One region of the Rhizobium binae genome, then DNA from elsewhere that is predicted to be linked to it. Evidence: predicted binding sites of a transcription regulator. Region 1 holds the regulator's gene; each other region holds the start of a gene.
What was found. The regulator HrcA, encoded in region 1, represses chaperone genes, less so after heat shock. The targets are predictions, from matches to a motif close to GTTAGCACTCNCNNNNNGNGAGTGCTAAC.

Region 1 (7,277 bases):
CGCTCCTGATCCACCGGCTGGTGGCGCACATGGCTGTTGAAGTCGCAATAGGGACACTTCGCCGCGCAGAAGGGCCAATGGGCATAGACGCCGAAGCCGGGCTCGCCGGTATCGGGCAGCAGCGCCGCATCGCGCGGGGAGCCTGGCATGTCGAAATTGTCCACGTGGTGACCTTATGCCTCCAGGCAGGTTTCGACAAAGAGTTTGAAGGCGCGCGCCCGGTGCGACAGCGCCTGCGGCTTGCCGATATTCCAGCCGTGTTTTTCCTCGCCGCTCATCTCGCCGAAGGTAACGCCGTAGCCCTCCGGCTGGAAGACCGGATCGTAGCCGAAGCCCTGGGTGCCGCGCGGCGGCCAGACGACATTGCCTTCCACTTCGCCGCGGAAGAGTTCGGTATGCCCGTCCGGCCAGGCGAGGCAGAGAACGCTGACGAAACGCGCGGTGCGCTGCTCAGGCGTCGTGGCGCCTGCATCCTGCAGCGCCTTTTCCACCTTGGCCATCGCCATGTCGAAATCGCGCGTGCCGTCGGCTCTTTCCGCCCAATTGGCGGTGTAGACGCCGGGATCACCGCCGAGCGCGTCGACCACCAGCCCGGAATCGTCAGACAGCGCCGGCATGCCGGCGGCATTGGCGGAGGCGACCGCCTTGATTGTCGCATTCTCCTCGAAGCTGGTGCCGGTTTCGTCGGGCTCGACGAAATTCAGCTCGGCGGCCGATTTGGCGGTGAAGCCGAGCGGCCCGATCAGTTCCTGGATCTCGCGGATCTTGCCGGCATTGTGGCTGGCGACGACGATGGTCTTCGTTTCAAGCTTGCGCATTCAGATATCCTGTTCGATGCCCCAGATTTTGGCCTCCGCGCATTCCAGGCTATTGCCGGCCGGATCGCGAAAATAGATCGAGCGGCCGCCGTTCGGCCAATGCACCTCGGATTCGATTGTCACACCTGCCGCCTTCAGCCGTTCGGCCATCGCATCGATATTGCGGCCGGAGACACGGAAGCAGGCATGGCCCTCGCCGCTCGTGCCGTGCGGCGGCACCTGCAGTGCATTGGACGCCGGCGGCTTTACTGTTTCCGCTGGGTTGAAGATCAGCAGCACGCCGGGGCCACAGCGGAAGAAGACATGCCGATTGGCCGCACGGCTGATCTTTTCAAGGCCGAGCACGTCTTTGTAGAAGACCTCGGCCTGATCAAGATCGCGCGCATAGAGGGCCGTTTCCAGCATGCCTTCCAGCATGGGGTTCATCCCGCAATCGCCTGTTTCTGCAGGGCGACGAGTTCGCCGATGCCGTTCTTGGCAAGACCCATCAGCGAGGTGAATTCCTCCTCGGTAAACGGCGTGCCTTCGGCCGTGCCCTGGATCTCGACGATGCCGCCGGCGCCGGTCATGACGAAATTGGCATCGGTCTCGGCCGAGGAATCCTCGAGGTAGTCGAGATCGATCACCGCCTGGTTGGCGAAGACGCCGCAAGAGATGGCGGCGACATGATCCTTGAGGACCCGTTCGACTTTGATCATGTTGCGGCTTTCCATCCATTTAAGGCAATCGTAGAGCGCGATCCAGCCGCCGGTGATCGACGCGGTCCGCGTGCCGCCATCGGCCTGGATGACATCGCAGTCGAGCGTGATCTGCCGTTCGCCGAGCGCCTGCAGATCGACGACGGCGCGCAGCGACCGGCCGATCAGCCGCTGGATTTCCTGGGTGCGGCCGCCCTGCTTGCCGGCAGCGGCCTCGCGCTTCATGCGTTCGCCGGTCGCCCGCGGCAGCATACCGTATTCGGCCGTCACCCAGCCCTTGCCGGTATTGCGCAGCCACGGCGGCGTCTTGTCCTCGAGGCTTGCGGTGCAGAGCACGTGCGTATCGCCGAACTTGACCAGGCAGGAGCCTTCCGCATGCTTGGAAAAGTTGCGCTCGAACGAGACCTTGCGCATCTGGTCGGTTTTTCTGCCTGAAGGCCGCATTCTTATCTCCTGGAGTTGCTGACCGCTTCTACGATTGGCGGCGCTCATTTGCAAATTCCCTTTTGCCACGGGGGCGAGTTTGACTATATTTTCGAAAGCATCATCAGTGTGGGTTCGAGAGGTTCATGGGCATCAGGTCGACGTCGGTTTCGGATGCCGTTGCTGTGCTGGACGAGCGCTCCCGGGAAATCTTTCGCCGCATCGTCGAAGGGTATCTGGAAAGCGGCGAACCGCTCGGCTCGCGCAATCTGTCGCGCCTGCTGCCGATGTCGCTGTCGCCGGCCTCGGTGCGCAACGTCATGAGCGATCTCGAAGAGCTTGGCCTGATCTATTCACCGCATGTCAGCGCCGGCCGGCTGCCGACCCAGATCGGCCTGCGCTTCTTCGTCGATGCCTTCATGCAGGTCGGCGATCTATCCGCCGAGGAGAGGGCCAGCATCGATCGCCAGGTGCGGGCCGAAAGCGGCGGCAATCCGGTGGAATCGATGATGAATGAAGCCAGCCGCATGCTGTCAGGCATTTCGCGCGGCGCCGGCCTCGTCATCACCTCGAAGAGCGATCCGGTGCTGAAGCATGTCGAGTTCATCCGGCTGGAGCCGACAAAGGCGCTCGCCGTGCTCGTCGGCGATCACGACCAGGTGGAAAACCGCATCATCGAACTGCCGGCCGGCGTCACCTCCTCGCAGCTGACGGAGGCGGCGAATTTCCTCAATGCGCACATGTCCGGTCAGACCCTGCCGGAACTGCGCAAGCAGTTAAGCCTGCTGAAGGACGATGTCCGCCACGAGCTCGATGCGCTGTCGCGCGATCTCGTCGAGCGGGGCATCGCCGTCTGGGCCGGCAGCCCTGATGAGGGTAAGCCAGCCCAGCTGATCATTCGCGGCCGCGCCAACCTGCTCGAAGGGCTTGGCGGCGCCGAGGATCTCGACCGGCTGCGCATGCTGTTCGACGATCTCGAAAAGAAGGACAGCCTGATCGAGATTCTCAATCTGGCCGAAAGCGGTTCGGGCGTGCGCATCTTCATCGGCTCGGAAAATAAGCTCTTCTCGCTGTCCGGCTCGTCGCTGATCGTCGCGCCCTATCGCGACGAGGATGATCGAATCGTCGGCGCCGTCGGCGTCATTGGTCCGACGCGGCTCAATTATTCCCGCATCGTGCCGATGGTGGATTACACCGCCCAGCTCGTCTCCCGCCTTTCGCGCAATCCGCTTTGACGCCGCAGCGCGCGACTCCGCGGAATTTACGCTTCTTTGTCACGCAGACTTGATTTTTTCCGGTCAAACCTCGATATCGGGCGCATCTGAAGACACCAACCGGAGACCGTCATGACCGATGAAACGACGAAAAACGGACCTGACGCAACTGCGGCCGATGCCGCAGCCGACGCTGCCGCCTACGTCGAGAACCAGACCGTGCAGGAAGAGACCACCCAGCCAGATCCGCTTGAGCTTCTGAAAGCCGAAAACAGCGAGCTGCGCGACCGCTATCTGCGCCTTGCCGCCGAGATGGACAATCTGCGCCGCCGCACCGAGCGCGAGGTCAGGGACGCCAAGTCCTATTCCGTCGCCGGTTTCGCCCGCGACATGCTCGCGGTTTCCGACAATCTGCGCCGGGCGCTGGATGCCATTACTCCGGAGGCAAAGGCCACGGCCGATGCCGGCCTGACCACGCTGATCGAGGGTGTGGAGATGACCGAGCGCGCCATGCTGTCGGCGCTCGAGCGCCATGGGGTGCGCAAGCTGGAGCCGGTCGGCCAGAAGTTCGATCCGAATTTCCATCAGGCAATGTTCGAGGTGCCGAACCCCGAGGTGCCGAACAATACCGTCGTCCAGGTCGTGCAGGCAGGCTTCACCATCGGCGAACGCGTGCTGCGCCCGGCTATGGTCGGTGTCGCCAAGGGCGGCCCGAAGCCGGTCGAAGCCGAAACCAATTCCGTCTTCGACGAGAAGGACGCCTGACATCGGTTTCCTTCTCCTTCGCGAGAGAAGGAAAACCAAAAGATCAGATGCGGGCGAAGCGTTCGATCAGAAGGTCGAAGAAACCGTCCGCATCGACATGGCGCATCACCTTCGCATTCCGCTTGCGATCCGTCACATGCCACCAGTCGACCACGGTCATGCCGACGGTGAGTTCCGATCGGACCTCGATCTCGACATTGCAGTCCCGGCCCTGGAAAAGTTCCGGCTTCAACAGATAGGCGACCACCGTCGGATCGTGCAGCGGCCCGCCGTCGGAGCCGTATTTCTCGATATCGAAGCGCTCGAAGAATTCCAGCATCTCGACCATCGCCTGTGCCGGCGCCGTACCGATATCGGCCATACGCTTCACCCGGTCCTTGCGCGTCAGCAATTGATGCGTCACGTCGAGCGGCATCATCACGATCGGCACACCCGAGCGGAAGACGATGTCGGCGGCTTCCGGATCGACATAGATGTTGAATTCGGCCGCCGGCGTGATGTTGCCGCCCTCGAAGAAACCGCCGCCCATCATCACCAGTTCGCGGATGCGGGGGATGATGTCGGGCGCCTTCTGGAAGGCCATGCCGATATTGGTGAGCGGCCCGAGCGTGCAGAGCGTCACCGTGCCTTCCCCCTCGCGGCGCAGCGTCTCGATGATGAAGTCGACGGAATGGACCGGCTGCAGTGCCATCGTAGGCTCGGCGAGCGCGGGGCCATCGAGGCCGGTCTTGCCGTGCACATGCTCCGCCGTCACCAGTTTGCGCGCGATCGGCCTGTCGGCACCGGCGAAAACCTTGGTCTCCGGCCGGCCGCAGAGCTCGCAGACGATGCGCGCATTGCGGCTGGTCAGCGAAAGCGGCACATTGCCGGCGACCGTGGTGATCCCCAGCACCTCCAGCTCATCAGGGCTGCCGAAGGCCAGCATGATGGCGGCCGCATCATCCTGGCCGGGATCCGTGTCGATGATGATTTTTCTGATGTTTGCCATTCCGATCGTTCCGTTCCTCGCCATACCCGCTGCTTCGGCATGCAGCATTTCTTCATTTCCCGTCACAAATCAGCACAGTTCGCGCGGGCATGTTTTGATGCGAGGCAGCCATTGCATTGTCAAGCAAGGAGGAGGGCGTCGACCGTCTTAAGTCGAGCGGATCTGAAAATCGCGAGGCGGCGCCGAGCGCTCGCGCGCGCCTTGCAGCGCCGGGCTTCTCTCCCCATATTAGCGCCATCCGGATGCTGCACTTGAGGTCCGGGATGGTCGCTTGCATCAAGGACTTGAAAAGAGATGAGCCGAGTTACCCCTTTCGCCAGCCCGCTGCTTCTGGGCTTCGACGCCATGGAAAAGACGCTGGAGCGCATTTCCAAGGCGAGCGACGGATATCCGCCCTACAATATCGAACGCATTGCCGCCGACAGCGGCGCGCCGGAACGTTTGCGCATCACCCTTGCGGTGGCCGGCTTCGGTGAGGAGGAACTCGACGTCTCCACCGAGGAGAACCAGCTTGTCATCCGCGGCCGCCAGATGGAGCAGGGCGAGCGGGATTATCTCTATCGCGGCATCGCCGCCCGCCAGTTCCAGCGCACCTTCGTTCTTGCCGACGGCATGCAGGTGCTCGGCGCCGGCCTGAAGAACGGCTTGCTCTCGGTCGATCTAATTCGGCCGGAACCCGCGCGCATGGTCAAGAAAATTAACATTTCGGTTTCACAGTAGCACAACGGTTTTTCTCGAACCGTTGGTCCCTTCTTCCGGAGGAACAGGAATGTTGATGAAAGAAGCCACGTCTCACTTGACCAAATCCGAGCTTGCCCACATCGGCAACGGCGAGGTCGCCTATATCAGGAAAATGCGCACCGAAGAGGTCGCCAAGTGTTTCCCCGAGGCGCCGGATATCGATCCGAACGTCGATCTCTGGGCGCTCTTCGGCGCCGACGGCACGCCGATTCTGCTGACGGACAACCGTTCCAGCACCTTCTTCAAGGCGGCCGAGGACGAATTGAAGACGGTCAGCCTGCACTGACCGTCAAGACCGTCTGCTACGTTTCACTGCTTGCGGTGCACGGTCGATCTATTCGATTTCGCTGCGGTCGGGACGGATGTCGCGACATTATCGCCAATCGAACCACGGCGTCAGCAAGCCCGTCTTGCGCCGATAGGCTTCATATTCGGATGCCAGCGGTGATAGGGCGAATTTCCTCTCCTCGTTGCGGGCTGCAATCACGTAGACAACCGTAAAAAATAAGACCGGCAGGATCGACCATATCGACCAAGATGCCAGCGCCCACCCCGACCAGAAGAGCAGGTAGGACGTGTAAAAAGGGTGCCGCAGGTAGCGATAGGGACCGTCGGTGACAAGACTATCTGGGTGATCGAGGGTGAATACAAAGCGCAACCTGGCCTCTCGCGACGCCGACACCGCCCACCAGAACAAGCCCGCCGACCCGATTTCAAATCCCAGTCCGACTACCTGTACCCATAGCATCTGCGTCCCGGACCAAACCAGGTACAGGAAAAACGCCGTCGTCGCGATGACGACGACGGTGATCAGCTTTGCTCCGGCTTCCATCTTCGGCGAGTTGAAGTGGCCTCGCAACGACCACGCGTAGAACCCGACGACACTCAGGCTGGTGATCGAAATAACAAAGTCCAGAAGAAATTGCATCGTGATGCCCACCTTGAAAGGTTGGTTGCAATTGCTGCTGCGACAGACCTAACCCGTATACAACGCCAAGGCAAATGATTGTGTATTGATGCGTAACCGCACCGAAACGTGTCGTGATTGCACGACCTGGTTCAGATCTGGTTTACGATGATCATGCACCTGCCATAGATATTTTCGTGCAAGACTTTGGCTGCGCGTTAGGGGTCGCAGTTTATGGACATATCTCACTGTACAATCGACACCAGCCACGGCGCTGTGCGCATCAGTGACACTATTGATGGCGCTGCACCACTAGTTATGATACACGGTTCGGGCAGCTCACGGACGGTCTTTTCACAGCAACTACACAGCCATTTGTCCCGGAATTGGCGTCTGATTGCGCTCGATCTTCCGGGACATGGCGAATCGAGCGACGCTCGAGATCCGCAGTCAACTTACACCGTCACCGGTCTTGCCGACTGCATAGGAGAGGTGGCAGCCCGCCTGGGGCTTCATCGCTTTCCCGTGCTGGGATGGTCGCTTGGCGGTCACGTCGCGATTGAGATGGCGGGCAGCAGCAACGGCATTTCGGGCCTGATGTTGTGCGGCACGCCACCGATCCACAGCGGTCTCCTCGGAATGCTGCGGGGATTCCATCCATCATTTGATATTCTTCTGGCATCAAAAGAGAACTTTACATTGCGTGATGTGGAGCGGTTTCAG
Region 2 (7,277 bases), on a different replicon from region 1:
CCAGATCCTCGCGATGCTCCCTCGGACAGACAAGGCAGTAACCGGGCAGGGTCGGATATTTGCTAAGGAAGATAATCGTCTCTTCGTCTTCGAAGATGCGATGATGAAAGTAAATTGGATCACCCTTGACCAAGCCGCATATAAAGCATGGTCTGATTGCAATGTCCCGCACATAGGTCTCGATATCAAATGGGTGCCGGTCGTCCGGTCGACCGCCTGACGTTTTTTTCATGACGAACCGCCTGGGTTCCTATCGCGTAGCGACGCGCAATTCATCCGATATCTCGGCACCGATCGGTATCCTGAGGGTAAACGTCGTACCGCTTCCGCGGCTGCTCGTCACCTCGATCGTTCCGCCATGAAGCTCGACGATCTGTTTGACGAGATTGAGGCCGATGCCGGTGCCGGCAATGCCTGTGGAGCTTCTGGCGCGGAAATAACGCTGGAACATCTTCGGGAGGTCGTCGGCGTCGATGCCGATGCCTTCGTCGCGCACGGTGATGCAGACGCTTTCTCCCTCCTGCCATCCTGAGACGTGGACGTTTGGAGAATCCGGCGCGTATTTGACGGCATTCGAGAAGAGATTGCTGAAAACCTGGTCGAGGGCGGGACGATCGCCGTAGATCGTTTCGGGAAGCTCGTCCAATTTCAGCAGAAAGCGATGGGACCGCCGGATGCTTTCCTGACGCCTGCTGCAGGTTTCGATGATTTCGGCAATCGAGCACGGCTTGGGCACGATGGTGATCCGGCCATGATCCAACCGCCCGGCAGCAAGAATGCTTTCCATCAGTTCGAGCATACGGGAAACCGAGCTGCGGATCTGGTCGGCCTTTTCGGCAAGGAATTCCGGCGTCGTCGCCTCCTTGCGCCGAGTGAGCCGCTGCGCCGCCCCGTCGATCACCGCCAGCGGGGTGCGGAATTCATGCGACGCCATCGAGACGAACTGGCGCTGCAACTCGTTGATCTGCTTTTCCTGTTCGAGCATGCGTTCGAGTTCTTCCGTCTGCCGCGCCAGTTCGACGGTGCGCGAGCGCACCATCTCTTCCAGCGTGTCGCGGTGCTGCAGCAATGCCTTTTCGGCGCGCTTGGCCTCGGTGACGTCGACAACGGCCATCAGCGATGCCGCCTTGCCCTTGTAGTTCAAGCACGTGGAATAGACGGCGACTTCAATGGCGCCGCCATCTGCCTTGAGGTGGCGGGAGGAGCAGGTCGTGGCGGCTGGATCCTCGGCGTCGAAGACGGCCGCCGTTGCCCGGTCGGCGTCCAGGGGCGCCTGGATGTCACCCAGCGTCATGGTCAGGAACTGCTTAAGACCGTAGCCATAGTGATCAATGGCGGCCTGGTTGACATGGAGAAATTTCAAGGTATCGCGGTCATACACCCACATCGGCATCGGATTGCCTTCGAACAGCAGCCTGAACGACGCCTCCTGCATCTTGAGATCGGTAATGTCGACCCGGATGCCGACGCTGCCCCCTTCGGAGATCCGGCGTTCCTCGATCCGGATCCACCGGTTCCCCGGCAGGCGCTGCTCGTGTTTGCTGGTGGGCGCGGCATGATGGGCCAGCCGCTCCTCAAGCCATTCCTCTTCGCGTCCTAGCGCGTCCGGATACTGGCCGCGTTCGAGGCCTGTACGCAGGCGCTCTTCAAAGCGCATCCCTTTGACAAGTATATCGCCGCTTTCGGCGTAAAGCTGTTCGTATCGGCGGTTCCACAGCACGAAGCGGTCTTCGGCGTCGAACAGGACGAGGCCTTCGGGGACGACTTCGAAAGCTGCCAGAAGCCGGGCATGCGCCGCTCGCGCCTCCTGCTCGGCGCGTTCTGCCTGGGCGTGCGCCTCTGCAAGAGCTTTTTCCGCGAACCAGGCCTGTGTGATATCCTCATGGGTCGATACCCAGCCGCCCTCCGGTGTGCGCTGATGATAACCGCGGATGATCTGGCCGGATTTGAGTTCCTTGATCCAATCCTGGGGCGCGTCGTCCACATTGGTCGCTTCGGCCCAAGCGAGATAGTCCGACGTGGAGGTGGCGGGAACGGCGCCGACCTCCTGTCGCAGATTCAGGATGTCTTCCAGTGACTGGCCCGGATGGATGACGGCGGGATCGAGTCCGTAAACCTCGGCATAACGATTATTCGAAAGAAGCAGCCGGCTATCCTCGTCAAACAGGCAGACACCCTGTCCCATGCTGGCAAGCGCCGTTTCGAGTTGCTCATTGCGCCGCCGCAGGCGCGCCTGCGCCGCGCCGAGCTCGATGTGTCGCTTGATGCGGGCGACGAGTTCGGCCGCGGACACGAGGTTGGAGATACAATCCACCGCACCGGCGGCAAACCCCGCAATCCTGCTTTGCTCGTCCTCAGGCGAGACCAGGATAATCACCGGGATATAACGCGTTACGGCGTTTTCCTTGAGACGCCGGCAGTCTTCGAGACCGTGTCCTTCCGGCGATAGGGCGTCGAGCAGGATAAGGTTCGGCAACGGCCGCTGGACGGCGCATTCATGAAATTCATCTCGATCGAGGTGAACGCCGAGCACGATATGGTGTTGATCAAGGCAATCGCCAATTCCGGGCAGGCCCGTCAACACCCCACCCATTGCTAAGATCATGTGCAGCTCGTCGGACAAGACTACTCCCCCGTTCGCCGAAAGTGAACGCGACCATAAGTCGTATGAGTTAATAAGCGACTTACCGCCGGTGGACATGCCATTCAGAGTCAGGAAATAGTTAGCGGGTGGCAGCTATTTCTTGAACTTGGGAAGAGTTTCGCTCTCGACACTCCGGTTGCATCGGCCATCGATCGCATGACGGGAACACAGTATCTGCCGGCGCGTTCAGCAAAGCACCGGCTTCAGGAGGTTCTCCATGCCAGCCAATGTTTCCACTTCAGCCTCCACTCTCGAACCGCGCAAGGGTAGCCCCAGCCGGCGGCTCGACGAGCATGAATTCAAGCGGCGCTTCCTCAATCAATTTCATGATCCGGCCTACGGCAAATTGCAGGAGGAGCTTGCGAAGCTCGCTTCGGCGGCCTGGGAAGCCTACGCAGATTCGAGAAAAAGCCCCAAGACCCGCAAGGCCGGACCCGGCTTCGCCGATCCCGATTATGATCTGGCTGAAGACTGGCTGGCGGCCCGCGACGCCATTCGTGAAGCGCAAAAGCGGCATGAGGATCCGAACGGGCCCACTCGTCTGCTTCTTGTCAACGGCTCGACGCGCAGCGAACACACTTGCCCGGGTGAGATTTCGAAGAGCTACCGCATGGTCGATATCGCCAGAGAGGTGCTGGAGCAGCAGCGCCATGTGACGGTCGAAATCCTCGACTTGAGTCGGCTCGCCTCGGAATACGGCAGGCAGATCCATCCCTGCAAAGCCTGCTTCTCCACTGCGGCGGCTCTCTGTCACTGGCCCTGTTCCTGTTATCCTAACTATTCGCTCGGACAGATCCATGACTGGATGAACGAGATCTACCCGATGTGGGTCGAGGCGCACGGCATCATGATCATCACGCCGGTGCATTGGTACCAGGCGCCGTCATCCCTGAAGCTGATGATCGACCGGCTTGTCTGTGCCGACGGCGGCAACCCGGATCCGACAAGCACCCATGGAAAACATGCCGGCCAGGCAAAACGGCTGGAGATGGACGGATGGCCCTATCCCCGCCATCTGGAAGGCCGCCTGTTTTCCGCCGTCGTTCATGGGGATACCGAAGGTGCGGAAGATGTCCGCAGGAACCTCTCGGACTGGCTGAAATCGATGGATCTTATACCCGCCGGGCCGCTTGCCGAAGTCGATCGCTATATTGGTTACTGGGAGCCCTATGCGACAAGCCATGCGACCTACGAAAGGGACCAGGCAATGCAGGAGGAGGTCCGCAACGCGGCCCGAACGCTGTACGAAGCCGCGACCGCCAAACGTCAAGGCCGCCAAATCGCTGCCGGCGCCGGCCTGCGGCAGCCGCGTCAGAAATAGCGCCGCGAACGACTCTTGCCGGCAGGACTTCGCTGCGACGGCAGAACGGAACACCTACTGTCGGTTCTCTATATCGCGAAGCAGATCCAGGCCGCGCTGATACTTCTCCTTGTCCTTGCCGGTCCGTTCGGCCTGCCGGAGATTGTCTTCGAGGTCGGCGCGCTTGACAGGCAACGCGAGCGGATTTGCGGACGCACGTCTGACGAATTCCTCGTCCGGTTCGTCGGGCCGCTGGGTCAACGCATCCACCGCAGAGATGATCGCCGCCGGGAAGCCTTCCTCTTTCAACCTGTCGATCGTCCAGCCACTGCCTTTTTCTGCGACGTCGTGAAGGTACGCGACGGTTCGCGACTCCTCGCCCGACACGAGCAGCGCCACCCGCTGACAGTGCTCGAAGAACGGCCGGCCGGTTTTATCCGTCTGTCCGTCATGTGCGTCCATAGCGATCTGCATGGCGTGGTCGAGATGCTGCATGACGATTACGGTCCTTCGGTTTCTCTGATCCTCTGCCGAGAAGACTTCTCCCCCGTGGTTATCTCGATATCGGGCGCAGCTGCTCCGGCGCCTTGACCACGTCCGAGGCGTGGCCGGTCGAAGTCGCCGCTTTCCCCGGCGCCTTGAAGCAGCGCCGCGTCGTCCCTGTCGTCTTGATCGAGTAGGTCCTGCAGCGTCTCGTGCTCGTCCTCGCCAGCCAGCTCGTCGCAAGCTTGCATCCAATGACGCAGGTCTGCCCCTTCAGGGCGGCCTTCTGCCTCCCAGATTTCGTAGGCTCGCCGGCGTATCTGTTCGTGTTTGTCTGTGGCCATGATCTTCTCCAGTTCCGACCTGACCTCGCCTCGAGTGGCGGTGTTTCAAGGCGTGTTGATGGTGGGAAGAAAATCCTCCACCTGCTTGCGGTTTTCCTTTGAAAGCGTCTCCACCCGCTCTTGCCAGAAGCGTTCGGCCGCCGGGGGATCCTTCTCCCATTGGCGAACAGTGGTGATGTTGTCGTCGATCTTGGACCGACGGCGTCCCCCGAGGCTCAGATACTGTTTCGCGAGTTTCAGGCTTTGAGTTTCAGTGCCGCAGTCGCGATCCAGTGTCGAATCTGCATTGCGCTGGGCTGCGTCCGATGCCCTCTGACGATCGGCCTCGGCCCGTTGCGTGTCGAAGGAACGCGCATCGTCGGTTCCGCTTTCGGGTGGCGTGCTGATTTTCGAAGTGGTCATGGATCACCTTTTGATGCTGTGATCCAATAACCTTCGCCGGCTGTCAGAGTTCCGCATGCCGGCGATTGATTTGCACGGGGCAATCAGTGAACGGCCATGCTGACCATGCGATAGGGATGCACGGCCTCGAACTGCGAGATCATCGCCGTCGCCTCGAGCAAGACGCGCTCGGCATTTTCGGGATCGTCCCGGGCCAGTTCGTCGGCGTTGACGCGGATCGCTTCGGCCATGTTGTTCGACAGCACAGCAAAGCGCATATTGCCCTCGACGAGGGCCTCTCGCGCCGTATCCTCCAGCGTACGAGCGATATCGACGAAAATTTCCTCGCGTTCCTCGATACTGAGATCTTTGATTATCTTGGTCTTCTCTTCCATGTCACTCACTCCTAAAGACGTGGGACGGTGATCGAGCTCATCGAGCCTCGATCGCCTGAGAGCTAGGAACGCCGATATCCGGATTCAAGCCGGAACCCAGTTTTGAACTCGTCTCCGAGACGAGAGGATGACCATCGTCATCAGGTCGAACGCAGGAGCCGGTCTTCTGTTCCCCGGGGGCCATTGGCAGTCAGCGGTAGCGAGTGCTAATTTTTCCGCGCCGCCCCTTGAAATCGAAAAACTACCGAACCAGATCAATCGCGCAAGGCGCGCGACCTTGCACCTGCCCGGACCTCGTTATCCGGCCCGGTCTGGCGAACAACGTCATCATTGTTTGTCGATGGAGGAAGACATGTCGTTCCGACCGCTTCATGACCGCATTCTCGTCCGCCGCGTCGATTCCGAGGAAAAGACCAAGGGCGGCATCATCATTCCCGACACTGCCAAGGAGAAGCCACAGGAGGGCGAGGTCATCGCCGTGGGCCCCGGCGCCCGCAATGATGTCGGCCAAATCCAGGCGCTCGACGTCAAAGTCGGCGATCGCATCCTGTTCGGCAAGTGGTCCGGCACGGAGATCAAGATCAATGGCGAAGACCTGCTGATCATGAAGGAAAACGACGTGATGGGTATCATCGAAGCTCAGAGCGAAGGGAAGCAGGCCGCCTGAGGCCCTCAGGACGTGGTCAATGCTAGCTGCCTATGAAGGAGTGAGGACATGGCTGCTAAAGAAGTCAAATTCAACGTTGAAGCCCGCGAGAAGATGCTGCGCGGCGTCGACATCCTGGCCAACGCCGTGAAGGTGACGCTCGGCCCGAAGGGCCGCAACGTCGTGATCGACAAGTCCTTCGGCGCCCCGCGCATCACCAAGGACGGCGTTTCGGTCGCCAAGGAAATCGAACTCGAAGACAAGTTCGAAAACATGGGCGCCCAGATGGTCCGCGAAGTCGCGTCGAAGACCAGCGACATCGCCGGCGACGGCACCACGACGGCGACGGTTCTCGCCCAGGCGATCGTTCGCGAAGGCGCCAAGGCCGTTACCTCAGGCATGAACCCGATGGACCTGAAGCGCGGCATCGATCTCGCCGTTACCGCCATCGTCGCAGAACTGAAGGCCAACGCCCGCAATATTTCCAACAACTCCGAGATCGCCCAGGTCGGCACGATCTCCGCCAATGGCGATGCTGAGATCGGCAGCTTTCTGGCGGAGGCGATGGAAAAGGTCGGCAATGACGGCGTTATCACGGTCGAAGAAGCCAAGACCGCCGAAACCGAGCTCGAAGTCGTCGAAGGCATGCAGTTCGACCGCGGCTACCTCAGCCCCTATTTCGTCACCAATGCCGACAAGATGAGGGTCGAGTTCGAGGATCCCTATATTCTCATCCATGAGAAGAAGCTCTCGAACCTGCAGTCGATGCTCCCGGTTCTCGAAGCCGTCGTTCAGTCCGGCAAGCCGCTCCTGATCATCGCCGAAGACGTCGAGGGCGAAGCGCTTGCAACGCTCGTCGTCAACAAGCTGCGCGGCGGCCTGAAGATCGCTGCCGTCAAGGCGCCTGGCTTCGGCGACCGCCGCAAGGCCATGCTCGAAGACATCGCCGTGCTCACCGCCGGCACCGTCATCTCCGAAGACCTCGGCATCAAGCTCGAGAACGTGACGCTCGACATGCTCGGCCGCGCCAAGAAAGTGTCGGTCGAGAAGGAGAACACCACGATCGTCGATGGTTCGGGCGCCA
Region 3 (7,277 bases), 940 kb from region 1:
CGACCTGCGCAGGTGAATCAGGTCATGGCCCAGAAGCAGCTTTCCCTTGTTGTCGAACAGATCCGGATTGGTGAGATCGCAGGTCAGCGTGGCGTTGTCATCGCGCAGCGTCGACGACAGAAGCATCGGCCGCCGTCCGTTGATCGTCAGGTAGAAATGCGAGAGATAACGGGTATCGCGGTGAAAGAGCCCCTCCGGACTGCCGAGACCGGAAAGAGCGTCGCCATTATAGTCGAAGACGGCGAAAGTATCGCCGTGCTTGAGGGTGCGGGGCCGGCGCTCCTGCAGCGATGCGGCAGCCGGAATGAAGAACTGAGCGACCGCCCCCATCGGGCCCGGCGATGCCGTGGCGGAGTTGCTGTCCGCAGAAATCTTCGACATTTCTCCTCCTTGACGTCAGGCAACAGCCTGCAGGTCGGGCGCGCGACCATTCGACCGACGGATTGGCGCGGCTTTGGTACGAACGCCCGGCAAGTTGCGGTAGATGTCGAGATAGTCGCACGCCATACGTTCCGCGGTGAAGCGCTTTTCGAACGCGGCCCGCACCCTTCGCCGATCGAGCCGGAGCGCCCATTCGACGTTCTCGGCCGCCTCGGTGACACTGTCGACGAGAATGCCGGAAATGCCATTGTCAATGACCTCGGGAACCGAGCCAAAGCCGAACGCGATCACCGGCGTGCCGCAGGCCATGGCCTCGATCATCACCAGGCCGAAGGGCTCCGGCCAATCGATCGGGAAAAGCAGAGCACCTGCGTTTCCGAGGAAGTCCGCTTTCTGTTGTTCATCGATCTCGCCGATGAATTCAATCTGCGGATGGCTCTTAACCATCGGCTGGATGACAGTTTCCCAATAGGCCTTGTCGACATTATCGATCTTGGCGGCGATCTTCAGCGGCATACCCACCTTCGCCGCGATCTGGATTGCGCGGTCGGGGCGCTTCTCCGGGGAAATTCGCCCAAGGAAGGCAAGGTAGTTGCCCCTGGGGTTCCGCGTGAAGGGGAGAAGGTCGACCGGCAGACCGTGATAGACCGTTCCGCGCCAGTCCACCGGCGGCATAGGGCGGCGCTGATCATTTGAGATCGACACCAGCGGAACATCCGGGAAGGCCGTGTAAAGCGGCTTGAGATCCGGCAGGTCCAGTCGCCCGTGCAGTGTGGTAACCGTGCGATCGGCGAAATCGCGGATCAGTGGGAAATGCAGCAGATCGATGTGGAAATGCAGCACGTCGAACTCATGCGCGCGCCGACGGATCTCCTCCAGCATCACGACCTGATGCGGCAGATGGTCCTTGACCATCGGATTCAACCGAAGTGCGACATCCGCACACGGGACTAGTCTCGCGCCAGTGACGGAATCGCCGCTGGCAAAGAGCGTGACCTCGTGCCCCTGGGCGACGAGTTCTTCAGTCAGATAAGAAACGATGCGCTCCGTTCCCCCGTAGAGCTTCGGCGGAACACTCTCGGCGAGCGGTGCAATCTGAGCGATCTTCATCGGCAAAACCTCCTCAGTTGAGCAAAGAGTCGTCGGTAAAAATCATGCCTGCGTCCTCAAGAGGCACGCGGCAGGCCAGATGGGGGTCAACTTTCGAATAGCTGGCGGCGCCGTCCTCCTCTCGAATAGCTGCAAAGGCCGAATCCGGGAAGCCGGCGTCCCGGCAGTCTTTGGCGATGGGGCCTTTGGGCAGTCGACGAACTTTGCTGCACAGATTGCCGATCAACCTTGTCCAATGTCTTCAGCGCTTCAAGGATCTCATCATAGGAAACGGCTGTTTCCGTCCCGGGATAGAGGCGCAGGGCAGGTGCGGATTCGATCGCAAAGATATCGGATGCCCATGAGGCGAGAATGGCCCGCTTTTCGGCATCGCTGATGTCGGCGGCAGCCAGCACGTCACGCGGGTGACTGAAATGTTTCGCCGGATGCAGCAGATGCGCCGCGCTTATCGCCGCCGTGGCTTGCGGCGCGATGGAATTGCTGATGCTTTCCTTTCTCATAGCTTGGCTCCATTGATGTCGACCGATGGAACGTGGTTCATCCGCATAGTGAGTGGCGAGGCCCGCCCCGAGGGCAGGACGGGCCAAGCGATCGCTTAGAAGTCCATTCCGGCGCCGGCCGGCATTGCCGGAGCGGCGTCTTTCTTCGGCTTCTCGGCGATCATGGCTTCCGTCGTGACCAGAAGACCGGCAACGGAGGCGGCATCCTGTAGCGCCGTGCGGACGACCTTGGCCGGATCGATGACGCCCTGCGCATAGAGGTCGCCGTATTCACCCGTCTGGGCGTTCCAGCCATAGGAGAACTCGCTCTTCTCGCGCAGCTTGCCGACGATGATCGAGCCTTCCGCGCCGGCGTTTTCGGCGATCTGGCGAACCGGAGCCTCGATTGCCCGGCGGACGATATCGAGACCGACGCGCTGGTCGGCATTGGCGGTCTGAACGTTTTCAAGCGCCTTGACGGCGCGCAGCAGCGCCACGCCGCCGCCCGGCAGGATGCCTTCCTCGACCGCCGCACGGGTTGCGTGAAGGGCGTCGTCGACGCGGTCCTTCTTTTCCTTCACTTCGACTTCCGTCGAGCCGCCGACGCGGATGACGGCAACGCCGCCGGCGAGCTTGGCAAGGCGTTCCTGCAGCTTCTCGCGGTCGTAGTCGGAGGTGGTTTCTTCGATCTGGGCGCGGATCTGAGCGGTGCGACCGTCGAGTTCCGCCTTCGAACCAGCACCGTCGATGATCGTGGTGTTTTCCTTTTCGATCGCCACTTTCTTGGCGCGGCCAAGCATATTGAGCGTCACATTCTCGAGCTTGATGCCAAGATCTTCGGAGATCACGGTGCCGCCCGTCAGGATGGCGATGTCTTCGAGCATGGCCTTGCGGCGGTCGCCGAAGCCAGGCGCCTTGACGGCAGCGATCTTCAGGCCGCCGCGCAGCTTGTTGACGACGAGCGTTGCAAGCGCTTCGCCCTCGACGTCTTCGGCGATGATCAGGAGCGGCTTGCCGGACTGGACAACGGCCTCGAGAACCGGGAGCATCGACTGCAGGTTCGAGAGCTTCTTCTCATGGATGAGGATATAGGGATCCTCAAGCTCGACCCGCATCTTGTCCTGGTTGGTGACGAAATAGGGGCTGAGGTAGCCGCGGTCGAACTGCATGCCTTCGACGACTTCGAGCTCGGTTTCGGCGGTCTTGGCTTCTTCGACCGTGATGACGCCTTCGTTGCCGACCTTTCCCATCGCTTCGGCGAGGTAGCGGCCGATCTCGGAATCGCCGTTGGCGGAAATGGTACCGACCTGAGCAATTTCGGAATTGTTGGAGATCTTGCGGGCGTTGGCCTTCAGTTCCGCGACGACGGCGGTAACGGCAAGATCGATGCCGCGCTTCAGGTCCATCGGGTTCATGCCTGAGGCAACCGCCTTGGCACCTTCCTTGACGATCGCCTGAGCAAGAACGGTCGCCGTCGTGGTACCGTCCCCGGCGAGATCATTTGTCTTCGATGCAACTTCACGCAGCATCTGGGCGCCCATGTTCTCGAACTTGTCTTCGAGTTCGATTTCCTTGGCGACCGAAACGCCGTCCTTGGTGATGCGCGGGGCGCCGAAGGACTTGTCGATCACGACGTTGCGGCCCTTCGGGCCGAGGGTCACCTTCACGGCATTGGCCAGCACATCGACCCCACGCAGCATGCGTTCACGGGCATCGCTATGAAATTTGACTTCTTTCGCAGCCATTCTGTCACTCCTTCAATAGGCAGCTTTTTCGACTAATGCGCGGAAATCGCCTCAGGCAGCGATCTTTTCGGCGGCCCGGGCCTCGATGATGCCCATGACATCGCTTTCCTTCATGATCAGCAGGTCTTCGCCGTTGATCTTGATCTCCGTGCCCGACCACTTGCCGAACAGGATGCGATCGCCGACCTTGACGTCGAGCGCCTGGATTTGGCCGGCATCATTGCGCGCGCCGGGGCCGACGGCGATGACCTCGCCTTCCTGCGGCTTTTCCTTGGCGGTGTCGGGGATGATGATGCCGCCCTTGGTCTTTTCCTCGGAATCGACGCGGCGGACGAGAATGCGATCATGAAGCGGTCGGAACGACATGTTTTCCTCCAATGGACAAACAATAACGATGTTATTCCCCTGGCCGGACCGGATGACCAGTCCGGGCGGGTGCAAAACCTCGATCGAGCGTTCTGCGCGCAATGATCTGGTTTTGCGGCTTTTCCATTTCAAGAGGGCGCCATAAAAAAATTAGCACTCGCGCGAAGTGGCTGCTAACATCCTGTAAAGGAACAATAAACACGGTGGACGCGTTCAGAAATCCGTTGATGGCCGCAAAATTTTGCGCCACTTTTCGAGCGTCACGAAACGGAGATGAAGTATGCGATTTTCCTCAGATCTGGAACGTCAACTGAACGGCTATGGGCTGACCACTGCACATATCCTCTATCGCATTCCTGATTTTGAATCCGTGCTGCAAACCTATGTCTGGCAGGATTACGATCTTGCCCCGGACTTTCCGGAGATGCACAAGTTTCTCGAGTTCTGGCAGTCCTCCCTCGACGGGCCGTTGCATTCTGTTCGCTACACCCACCAGCGGCTGATCGGGCCGAACGAGTGGCGCCGCGTCATGGGCGAGTTCAAACTCCACTAAGTTGAACCGAACCATCCCAGAGAGACGCGCGTGTTGCCATATGCGTACAGTGTCGCCTGGTAATCACTCGTGATCAGCCGGACAAGGCCATGTCGTCGGCGCCGAGAGGCCGGCGGGCAGTTTGGTCGAGGCGTCACCGCAGGCGAGGTCGATCTGTGCCTGTTCGAGCCCGGCGGCAGCCGAGAGGTCGAGGCCTTCGATGCGAGTCAGGAACATGAAGGCGCGCTCGAAGATTAACGGGCCTTCGAAGGTGGCGTGGGAAAGGTCGGCGCGGGAGAGATTGGCGTAGGAGAATTTTACCCCCGTCAGTACCGCCTTGTCGAAGTCGGCGCGGCCGAGTTCGGCCTTTTCGAAGCTCGCGCCGGAGAGCCGGGCGCCGCCGAAATTGGCGCGCTGCAGCTCGGCGCCGGCAAAGGATGCGCCTTCGGCGGCAATATTGGCGAAGCTGGCGCGATAGGCCTCGACCTTGGCGAAATTGGCCCCTTCGGCATGTGCACCCTCGAGCGAGGCGCGCACCAAAGTCGCCTTCTCGAGATTGGCGGATTTGAAATTTCCGCCGCTGAGATCGGTCAGCGAAAAATCTGTGCTGAAGAGATTGGCGCCTTCAAGATCACTGCCCTGCAGCATCAGGTTCTTCTTTGAACATTCCTGCCAGTCGAGCTTTGGTGAAGGCGTGCTGCCGCAATCGGCAGCGCGGGTGGATATCGGGGCAGAGGCGAGAAGAAGGAAGGCAAGGAGGCCGAGCGGCGATCTATGCATTGCCATTGAACTGTTGATCTCCATGACGCTTTTCACGCCGGCTGTCGCGAAGCAGGCGCCCCCATTTCTACACAGCTCAGAATACAATAAAAAGATGGCGAACGCGCCGGCAATCATTTGCGGGCTCACTCCGGCGGCGCCAAGCCGGCGGTCAATCCGCCTTTGAGGGCAGACGAAGCTCCATGCAGGTCAGATCCAGCCAGCGGCCGAACTTGGTGCCGACTTCGGAAAATCTGCCGGCGATGCGGAAGCCGAGTTTCTCGTGCAGCCGGATCGAGGCGGTGTTCTCGGCCTCGATGCCGGCGATCATCACGTGGATATCGGCGGCAGCGGCACGGGCGATCAGCGCCCGCATCAGAGCCTCGCCGATGCCGGCCCCGCGGTAATCCTTGTCGACATAGACGGAATGCTCAACCGTGTGGCGATAGCCGTCGAAGGCGCGCCAGTCGCCATAGGAGGCGTAGCCTGCGACCTTGCCCGACATTTCGGCGACGACGACGGGAAAGCCGCGGCCTTTGCGCGCCTTCATCCATTCCCGCCGGTTTTCGAGATCGGCCAGCGTCTCGTTCCAAATCGCCGTCGTATGCTCGACGGCGTGATTGTAGATATCGCGGATGGCGGGAAGATCGACTTCGATGGCGTCGCGAATAAGAACGGCGTCTGTCATGGCTGGTCCGGTCCGATTGGCTGCGAAGGGTGACATACGCCCCGGCCTAAAAGATGTAAACTGCGGGTGCGGCAGAGAGACGGTCGCTCGGACAGCTGCCCCTCAGAAACCCGATGCCGACAGGCTGAAACAGGTAAAGACCGCCGAATAATGCACGGCGGCGGCGATGACGACGAAGCCGTGCCAGATGGCGTTCTGGAAGCGCAGCTTCTCCCAGACATGGAAGATGACGCCGAGCGAATAGAGGACGCCGCCGATGATGATCAGCAGCATCGAGGCGGAGGGGATGCGCGCGGCGACAGGCCCGGCCACCAGCACGCCGCTCCAGCCCATGGCGAGATAAAGCAGGATGGCGAGACGGTCGTAGCGGCCGGGAAAGACGCATTTCAGGACAATGCCGACGGCGGCAAACACCCAGATCGCCACCAGCATGTAGAAGAGCAGCGGATCGTCAGCGCCGCGTTCGAGGAAGGGCGTATAGGTGGCGGCGATCAGGATGAAGATCGCCGAATGATCGAAGCGGCGCAGGAACCATTTGGTGCGCGAGACCGGCCAGACGTTGTAGGAAAAGGAGATGGCAAGCGTCAGCACCAGTCCGACGCCATAGATCCAGGCGGCGGCGAGCGCGCCGTAGGAGCTCCAGACCGTGGCATAGAAAATCAGCACGGTGGCGCCGACCAGCGCCAGCACCAGGCCGACGCCATGGACGATGCCATCGGCGATCAGCTCATATCTGTCGTAAGCCCAGCGAATGCCGTTGAACTCAGCCATGCGCGCCAATCCGTTTCGTGCCCGACGGCGATGGTCGCATTGAACGGATGGCGGCGCAACAGCGGCACAGCGAGCCTGAGGTAAATCTTCGTGACAAGTCACGCGGCGCCTGCTGCGCTTTGAGGGTGGCGAGCGGAGAAAATGGAAGACGCGTACTCAGATCTTGTGGCGCTCGACCAGCACCGAGCACTTGGCATGGCGCACCACGCGGTCGGCCGTGGCGCCAATGAAGTAGTTGGAAAAATCCGGGACATGCGAGGCGAGGATGATGAGGTCGGCGCGATGGCTTTCAGCGGCCGCAATGATGGCCTTGGCCGGCGGGCCGTTGCGGATTTCCACCGTTGCCGCGACTCCGGTCGCGGCGACCAGCGCCTGCAGCCTGTCGCGGCTGTCCTTCATGGCGTCCTCGAGCATATTGGCCGGCAGTTCGATCGCGACATAGGTCG
Region 4 (7,277 bases), 500 kb from region 1:
TTCTTCCACTTCTCGGCCAGGGCATCGTTGCGCCATTCCTTGGGAACGGTGGCAAACTGCTCCAGATGCACGGAAACGGCAGACGGATTGCGTGACAGCCAGGCCTCCTCGGTGGTGAAGGGCAGCATCGGGGCAAGCCAGGTCACCATGCAATCGAAGATCTGGCGGATGACGTGCAGGCTGGCGCGCCGGCGCAGGCTCGACGGCGCGTCGCAATAGAGCGCATCCTTGCGGACATCGAAATAGAAGGCCGAAAGCTCGACATTGGCGAAATCGATCAGTGCGCGGGCGATCTTCTTGAAGTCGAACGCATCGTAGTTTTCGCGCACCAGCTGATCGAGCTCGGCAAGCCGATGCAGCATCAGCTGCTCCAGCTCCGGCAGATCGGCAAGCGCGATCTCCTCGCCCTTGTCATGGGCAAGCGTGCCGAGCATCCAGCGGATGGTATTGCGCAGCTTGCGATAGGCGTCGACATTGGTCTGGATGATCGTCTTGCCGACGCGCAGGTCGTCCGCATAGTCCGAGGTCATCACCCAGAGGCGCAGGATATCGGCGCCGGCGTCCTTCATCACCTCCTGCGGAGCGGTGACGTTGCCCTTCGACTTCGACATCTTCTCGCCCTTCTCGTCCATGGTGAAGCCATGGGTGAGGACGGCGTTATAAGGCGCGCGACCGCGGGTCGCAGCCGATTCCAGCAGCGAGGAATGGAACCAGCCGCGATGCTGGTCGGAGCCTTCGAGGTAGAGGTCGGCCGGCCATTTCAGGTCCGGGCGGTCCTCCAGCGTGAAGGTGTGCGTCGAGCCCGAATCGAACCAGACGTCGAGGATATCCATGACCTGCGACCACTTGGCCGGATCATGCTCGTTGCCGAGGAAGCGCTCCTTGGCGCCTTCGGCAAACCAGGCGTCGGCGCCTTCGGCATCGAAAGCCTCGAGGATGCGCCGGTTGACGGCCTCATCCTGCAGCACGGCGCCATGCTCATCGACGAAGACGCAGATCGGCACGCCCCAGGCGCGCTGACGGGAAAGCACCCAGTCCGGGCGTTGCTCGATCATCGCGCGCAGGCGGTTCTGGCCGGCAGCCGGCACGAAGCGGGTGTCGTCGATCGCGGTGAGCGCACGGGTGCGCAGCGTCGTTCCATCCGCCAGCGTCTTGTCCATATAGACGAACCACTGCGGCGTATTACGGAAGATGACCGGCTTCTTCGAGCGCCAGGAATGCGGATACTGGTGCTTCAGGCGGCCGCGGGCAAAGAGCGCGTTGCGCTCGATCAGCGCCTTGATGACGCGGTCGTTGGCATCGCCCTTCTTGCCGTTGTCGTCGATGACGCGAGCGCCTTCGAGACCGGGGGCGTCAGCCGTGTAGAAACCGCCGTCGTCGACCGGGAACGGGATCTTCGTCTCGATGCCGCGCGCCTCGATCTCGCGGGCATGCGCCATCCAGACGTCAAAGTCTTCGCGGCCGTGGCTCGGCGCCGTATGCACGAAGCCCGTACCGGCGTCGTCGGTGACATGGTCGCCTTCGAGCAACGGCACGGCAAATTCATAGCCATCTCCCAGACCCTTGAGCGGATGCGCACAGGTGATGGCGGCAAGATCGGCAGCCGTAACATCGGCAAGACGCTTGTACTGTAGCTTCGCCTTGGCAAAGGATTCTTCAGCCAACTGATCGGCAAAGATCAGCTTCTCGCCCGGGCGCGGGCCAAAATCATTTTCGGCAGCCGTGACCTCGTAAAGGCCGTAGGCAACACGCGAGGAATAGGCGATCGCCCGGTTGCCGGGGATGGTCCAGGGCGTGGTCGTCCAGATGACGACTGAAGCATCCAGCAGATGAAACTTTGCTTCCGCGCCGTCACGCACGACAAATTTCACCGGGAACTTCACCCAGATCGTGTCACTCTCATAATCGTGGTACTCGACTTCGGCTTCCGCCAGCGCCGTGCGCTCGACCACCGACCACATGATCGGCTTGGAGCCGCGATAGAGCTGGCCGCTTGCGGCGATCTTCAACAGTTCGCCGGCGATGCGGCTCTCCGCATGGAAGTTCATCGTCAGATACGGGTTGTCGAAATCGCCGACGATGCCGAGACGCTGGAACTCGTCGCCCTGGACCTTGATCCATTTTTCGGCATAGGCGCGGCACTCGCGGCGGAATTCGATCATCGCCGCCGGCTCCTTGAGATCGGGCTTGGCCTTGCCCCTGGCGCGATAGTTCTCCTCCTCGATCTTCCATTCGATCGGCAGGCCGTGGCAATCCCAGCCGGGCACGTAGTTGGCGTCATAACCGCGCATCTGGAACGAGCGGTTGATGACGTCCTTGAGGATCTTGTTCAGCGCGTGGCCGATATGGATGTTGCCGTTGGCATAGGGCGGGCCGTCATGCAGGACGAATTTTTCGCGGCCGGCGGCAGAGGCGCGCAGTTTCTTGTAGAGATCCATCTCCTGCCAGCGCTTGACGAGCTCCGGCTCCTTCTGCGGCAGGCCGGCGCGCATCGGGAAATCGGTTTCGGGCAAATAGAGGGTCTTCGAGTAATCGATCTTTTCGGCTGTGTCGGTCATATCGGGACAATCGTATCTGGCGGCCCAGAAAGGGGCGCAACGGCGTGAAAAAGCTGGTGACGGAAGCGCTTGTATCCAAGCGCCGAAAACCCGGACCTCCCGGCCGCTTAGCGCGCGCGGAAGGCCGGGCCGATAATTCGTATCGTGATCGCCAGCCGAAATTTTCTCATCGCGCCGGTTCATAGGCGTTTTCACGAGGAAAAGGAAGAGAAGAATTCACCGCATGATATCGCCGGGCGTTAGCGAAATTTCCGTTGCGTGCAGAAAAACTCTGTCCTCGGCGCGGGTCTCAGGAAAAGCAGAGCTTCCCATCGAGCGCACTCAGCGGTTTGACCCCCGCCAGCAGCGCCCTCGCCTCCGCTTCGTCACGCTTGATCTGGGCGACGAGCGGATCGAGGCCGTCGAACTTCAGTTCCGGGCGGAGATAGCCGAAGAAGGAGACAGCGCAGAGCTGACCGTAGAGATCGCCGCTGAAATCGAAAAGAAAGGTTTCGAGCAGCGGGGCACCGTTCTCCATCACCGTCGGGCGGCGGCCGTAGCTTGCGACCGCATCGTGGAGCGTTCCATCCTGGCGGCGGAAGCGGACGGCGTAGATGCCGGCGGCGAGCTCGGCCTCCGGCGGCAGGCGCATGTTGGCGGTAGGAAAGCCAAGCTGCCGGCCAAGTTTTTCGCCGTCGATCACCTCGGCTTCCACCGTATAGCGGTAACCGAGCATGCCGGCGACTTCGCTGACCTCGCCCTCCTTCAGCAACGCGCGGATATGGCTCGACGAGACGACGTCGGCGTTTTCGTCGCGGAAGGCATCGATCAGGGTGACGCCGAAGCCGTAGGTCTGGCCGGCATTCATCAGGAAGGCGGGACCGCCTTCGCGGCTGCGGCCGAAGTGGAAATCGAAGCCGGTGACGACTTCGGAGGCGCCGAGCCAATCCTTCAGGATCGAATGGATGAAGTCATCGGCCGAGCGCTGTGAAAATTCGTAGTCGAAGGGATATTCGATGACGGCGTTGAACCCCAGCGTTTCCAGAATGCGGGCTTTCAGCGGCGCGGGTGTCAGGCGGAACACCGGCGTCTGCGGCCGGAAGACCGTGCGCGGATGCGGCTCAAAGGTCAGCACCAGAGCGGGGATGCCGCGCGTCTTGGCGATCTCGAGCGCGCGGTTCAGCACCGATTGATGGCCGCGATGCACGCCGTCGAAATTGCCGATGGCGACCACCCCGCCTTTGAGATGGGCGGGCAAGGGATCCCGGGTTTCATTGCGGTGGAAGACGGTCATCGGCTGGCTTCTCTTCATGCAAGGCGCGGCATCCACCACTTCGGCGCGGCGTTTTCCCGTTCGAGGTAGGCGTTGAGGATCGCCTCGTCGGTTTCGCCGTTCAAGGTGTATTCCTTGGCGTGGATCCCGCCGCTGATGTAGAGAAGGTCGAGGCCAAAATTCAAGGCGCCGCGGACATCGGTCGGCATGCCGTCGCCGATCGCCAAGACGCGCTCGGCCGGCACATCGCCGCGAAGTTCGCGGGCAGCGGCCAGCGTCGCCTCGTAAATCGGCCGGTGCGGCTTGCCGGCGATGCGGGTTTTGCCGCCGAGCTGCTCGTAATAGGCGGCCATGGCGCCGGCGCAGGGAATGATGCGGTGGCCGCGCTCGACGACGAGGTCGGGATTGGCGCAGATCATCGGCACCTCGCGCGCTTGAAAATCCAGAAGCATGTCGGTGTAATCTTCCGGCTTCTCGGTCTCGTCGTCGAAGAAGCCGGTGCAGACGAGCGATCGCGCTTCGCCGGCCGGCACTCGCTCGACGCCGATGCCTTCGAGAAGCGCCTTGTCGCGCTCGGGGCCGAGCAGGAAGACCGTCTTCGGCCCCTCGGCAATCAGCCCGCGGGTGACGTCGCCCGAGGTGACGATCCTGTCATAGGCGCCGTCGGGCACGCCGATATGACGCAATTGCTCGACGACCTGCCAGGAAAGGCGCGGCGAGTTGGTGATAAGGACGACGGCGAGGCCGTTTTCGCGCGCCGCCTGGAGGGCGGCAGCCGCCTTCGGAAACGGATCGACGCCGTTGTGAACGACGCCCCAGACATCACAGAGCACCACGTCATAGCGATCGGTGATCTCAGAGAAGGTTTCTATCCGCTTGGCCATTCCAATGTCCCGAGTTGCTGCAGTCACCGGTGACATTGCAAAGGCGCAGGACGATGGCAAGGCATTTTCTTTGCCAGCGTCCGCGGCAAAGCCCCCTCGCGACAATCCGGCGCGTGATCGGCAAGGCTGGGCCGCGACAGCGGGTTCGGCCGAATCTCCGGCATTTCTCCGGTCTCTTCACAATTCCGGCACAAAAATTCGTGATTGCTCTCATTGACTCCTTTCGGAGCCATCCCTAAATGCACGTCGCTAGCACTCACCGAAAGGGAGTGCTAACACCTATCCATGTGGGCCGCTCCGGCCTGCGAATGTCATTCGATCGAGGGATTAGACAATGGCAAGCACCAATTTCCGTCCGCTTCACGACCGCGTCGTCGTTCGTCGCGTCGAGTCCGAAGAGAAGACCAAGGGCGGGATCATCATTCCCGACACCGCAAAGGAAAAGCCGCAGGAAGGCGAAATCGTCGCCGTCGGTTCCGGCGCTCGTGACGAGTCCGGCAAGGTCGTCGCACTCGACGTCAAGGCTGGCGATCGCGTGCTGTTCGGCAAGTGGTCCGGCACCGAAGTCAAGATCAACGGCGAAGACCTTCTGATCATGAAGGAAGCCGACATCATGGGCATCATCGGCTGATTGCCGATCCGCTTTCCCGAAATGACTGACGGGCTTTTGCCCGAACAAATCGAATTCAGGAGTCACAAACATGGCAGCTAAAGAAATCAAGTTTGGCCGCACCGCGCGCGAAAAGATGCTGCGCGGCGTCGACATTCTCGCCGATGCAGTCAAGGTAACGCTCGGCCCGAAGGGTCGTAACGTCATCATCGACAAGTCCTTCGGCGCCCCGCGCATCACCAAGGACGGGGTTTCGGTCGCCAAGGAAATCGAACTCGAAGACAAGTTCGAAAACATGGGCGCCCAGATGGTCCGCGAAGTTGCTTCGAAGACCAACGACATCGCCGGTGACGGCACCACGACCGCAACCGTTCTTGCCCAGGCGATCGTTCGCGAAGGCGCCAAGGCCGTTGCTGCCGGCATGAACCCGATGGACCTGAAGCGCGGCATCGATCTCGCCGTCGCCGAAGTCGTCAAGGATCTCCAGGCCAAGGCCAAGAAGATCAACACCTCGGAAGAAGTCGCCCAGGTCGGCACGATCTCGGCAAACGGCGAGCGCCAGGTTGGCCTCGACATTGCTGAAGCCATGCAGAAGGTCGGCAACGAAGGCGTCATCACGGTTGAAGAAGCCAAGACCGCCGAAACCGAGCTCGAAGTCGTCGAAGGCATGCAGTTCGACCGCGGCTACCTCAGCCCCTACTTCGTCACCAATCCGGAAAAGATGGTCGCCGACCTCGAAGACGTCTTCATTCTCCTTCACGAGAAGAAGCTGTCGAACCTGCAGTCGATGCTCCCGGTTCTCGAAGCCGTCGTCCAGACCGGCAAGCCGCTCCTCATCATCGCTGAAGACGTCGAAGGCGAAGCGCTTGCAACGCTCGTCGTCAACAAGCTGCGCGGCGGCCTGAAGATCGCTGCCGTCAAGGCGCCTGGCTTCGGCGACCGCCGCAAGGCCATGCTCGAAGACATCGCCATCCTGACCGGCGGCACCGTCATCTCCGAAGATCTTGGCATCAAGCTCGAGAGCGTCACGCTCGACATGCTCGGCCGTGCCAAGAAGGTTTCGATCTCCAAGGAAAACACCACGATCGTCGATGGTTCGGGCGCCAAGTCCGACATCGAAGGCCGTGTTGCCCAGATCAAGGCTCAGATCGAAGAAACCACCTCCGACTACGACCGCGAGAAGCTGCAGGAGCGCCTTGCCAAGCTCGCTGGCGGCGTTGCCGTCATCCGTGTCGGCGGCTCGACGGAAGTCGAAGTGAAGGAAAAGAAGGACCGCATCGACGACGCCCTCAACGCGACGCGCGCTGCCGTTCAGGAAGGCATCGTACCGGGCGGCGGCGTTGCCCTGCTGCGTTCTTCCGTCAAGATCACCTCCAAGGGTGTCAACGACGACCAGGAAGCCGGCATCAACATCGTTCGCCGCGCTCTGCAGGCTCCGGCCCGCCAGATCGCTGAGAACGCTGGTGACGAAGCCTCGATCGTTGTCGGCAAGATCCTCGACAAGGATCAGGACAACTACGGCTACAACGCCCAGACCGGCGAATATGGCGACATGATCGGCATGGGCATCATCGACCCGGTCAAGGTCGTTCGCACCGCCCTGCAGGATGCCGCTTCCGTCGCATCGCTGCTGATCACCACCGAAGCCATGATCGCCGAGCTGCCGAAGAAGGACGCTCCGGCTATGCCGGGCGGCATGGGCGGCATGGGCGGAATGGACATGATGTGATAGGCTAACGGCCTTTCACAGCATCGTCCATGAATCCGCCCATCATCAAAGATGGTTCAGCGCGTCAAGCGCGCTGAACTGGCGGAATGGACATGATGTGATAGGCCAACGGCCTTTCACAGCATCGTCCATGAATCCGCCCATCATCAAAGATGGTTCAGCGCGTCAAGCGCGCTGAACTGGCGGTATGGACATGATGTGATAGGCGAAAGCCGTCACTGAAATCCATTCCGGCACATCCGGA

Region 2: a site for HrcA is predicted at 5,730-5,758, ahead of J2J99_RS23880 (co-chaperone GroES). Genes of this name have one in related genera too.
Region 3: a site for HrcA is predicted at 4,231-4,259, ahead of groES (co-chaperone GroES). Genes of this name have one in related genera too.
Region 4: a site for HrcA is predicted at 4,943-4,971, ahead of groES (co-chaperone GroES). Genes of this name have one in related genera too.

The regions. Positions count from the first base shown of each region.
Region 1 covers NZ_CP071604.1:411,603-418,879, forward strand. The annotation lists gene hemW (radical SAM family heme chaperone HemW) at 1-164, opposite strand, end outside; gene rdgB (RdgB/HAM1 family non-canonical purine NTP pyrophosphatase) at 174-818, opposite strand; gene J2J99_RS02010 (VOC family protein) at 819-1,244, opposite strand; gene rph (ribonuclease PH) at 1,241-1,960, opposite strand; gene hrcA (heat-inducible transcriptional repressor HrcA) at 2,086-3,174, shown strand; gene grpE (nucleotide exchange factor GrpE) at 3,286-3,918, shown strand; gene J2J99_RS02030 (nucleoside hydrolase) at 3,962-4,906, opposite strand; gene J2J99_RS02035 (Hsp20 family protein) at 5,201-5,626, shown strand; gene J2J99_RS02040 (BQ00720 family protein) at 5,676-5,933, shown strand; gene J2J99_RS02045 (methyltransferase family protein) at 6,021-6,575, opposite strand; gene J2J99_RS02050 (alpha/beta fold hydrolase) at 6,789-7,277, shown strand, end outside.
Region 2 covers NZ_CP071605.1:409,992-417,268, reverse strand. The annotation lists gene J2J99_RS23915 (HIT family protein) at 1-232, opposite strand, end outside; gene J2J99_RS23910 (PAS-domain containing protein) at 251-2,605, opposite strand; gene J2J99_RS23905 (flavodoxin family protein) at 2,862-3,965, shown strand; gene J2J99_RS23900 (HD domain-containing protein) at 4,020-4,439, opposite strand; gene J2J99_RS23895 (DUF2934 domain-containing protein) at 4,445-4,771, opposite strand; gene J2J99_RS23890 (hypothetical protein) at 4,817-5,173, opposite strand; gene J2J99_RS23885 (hypothetical protein) at 5,257-5,547, opposite strand; gene J2J99_RS23880 (co-chaperone GroES) at 5,900-6,214, shown strand; gene groL (chaperonin GroEL) at 6,263-7,277, shown strand, end outside.
Region 3 covers NZ_CP071604.1:1,349,784-1,357,060, reverse strand. The annotation lists gene J2J99_RS06570 (amylo-alpha-1,6-glucosidase) at 1-381, opposite strand, end outside; gene J2J99_RS06565 (glycosyltransferase family 4 protein) at 397-1,491, opposite strand; gene J2J99_RS06560 (hypothetical protein) at 1,578-1,991, opposite strand; gene groL (chaperonin GroEL) at 2,087-3,715, opposite strand; gene groES (co-chaperone GroES) at 3,767-4,081, opposite strand; gene J2J99_RS06545 (usg protein) at 4,362-4,634, shown strand; gene J2J99_RS06540 (pentapeptide repeat-containing protein) at 4,698-5,399, opposite strand; gene J2J99_RS06535 (GNAT family N-acetyltransferase) at 5,545-6,060, opposite strand; gene trhA (PAQR family membrane homeostasis protein TrhA) at 6,163-6,831, opposite strand; gene J2J99_RS06525 (universal stress protein) at 6,988-7,277, opposite strand, start outside.
Region 4 covers NZ_CP071604.1:909,577-916,853, reverse strand. The annotation lists gene ileS (isoleucine--tRNA ligase) at 1-2,558, opposite strand, end outside; gene J2J99_RS04385 (bifunctional riboflavin kinase/FAD synthetase) at 2,848-3,831, opposite strand; gene J2J99_RS04380 (TIGR01459 family HAD-type hydrolase) at 3,846-4,694, opposite strand; gene groES (co-chaperone GroES) at 5,029-5,325, shown strand; gene groL (chaperonin GroEL) at 5,396-7,033, shown strand.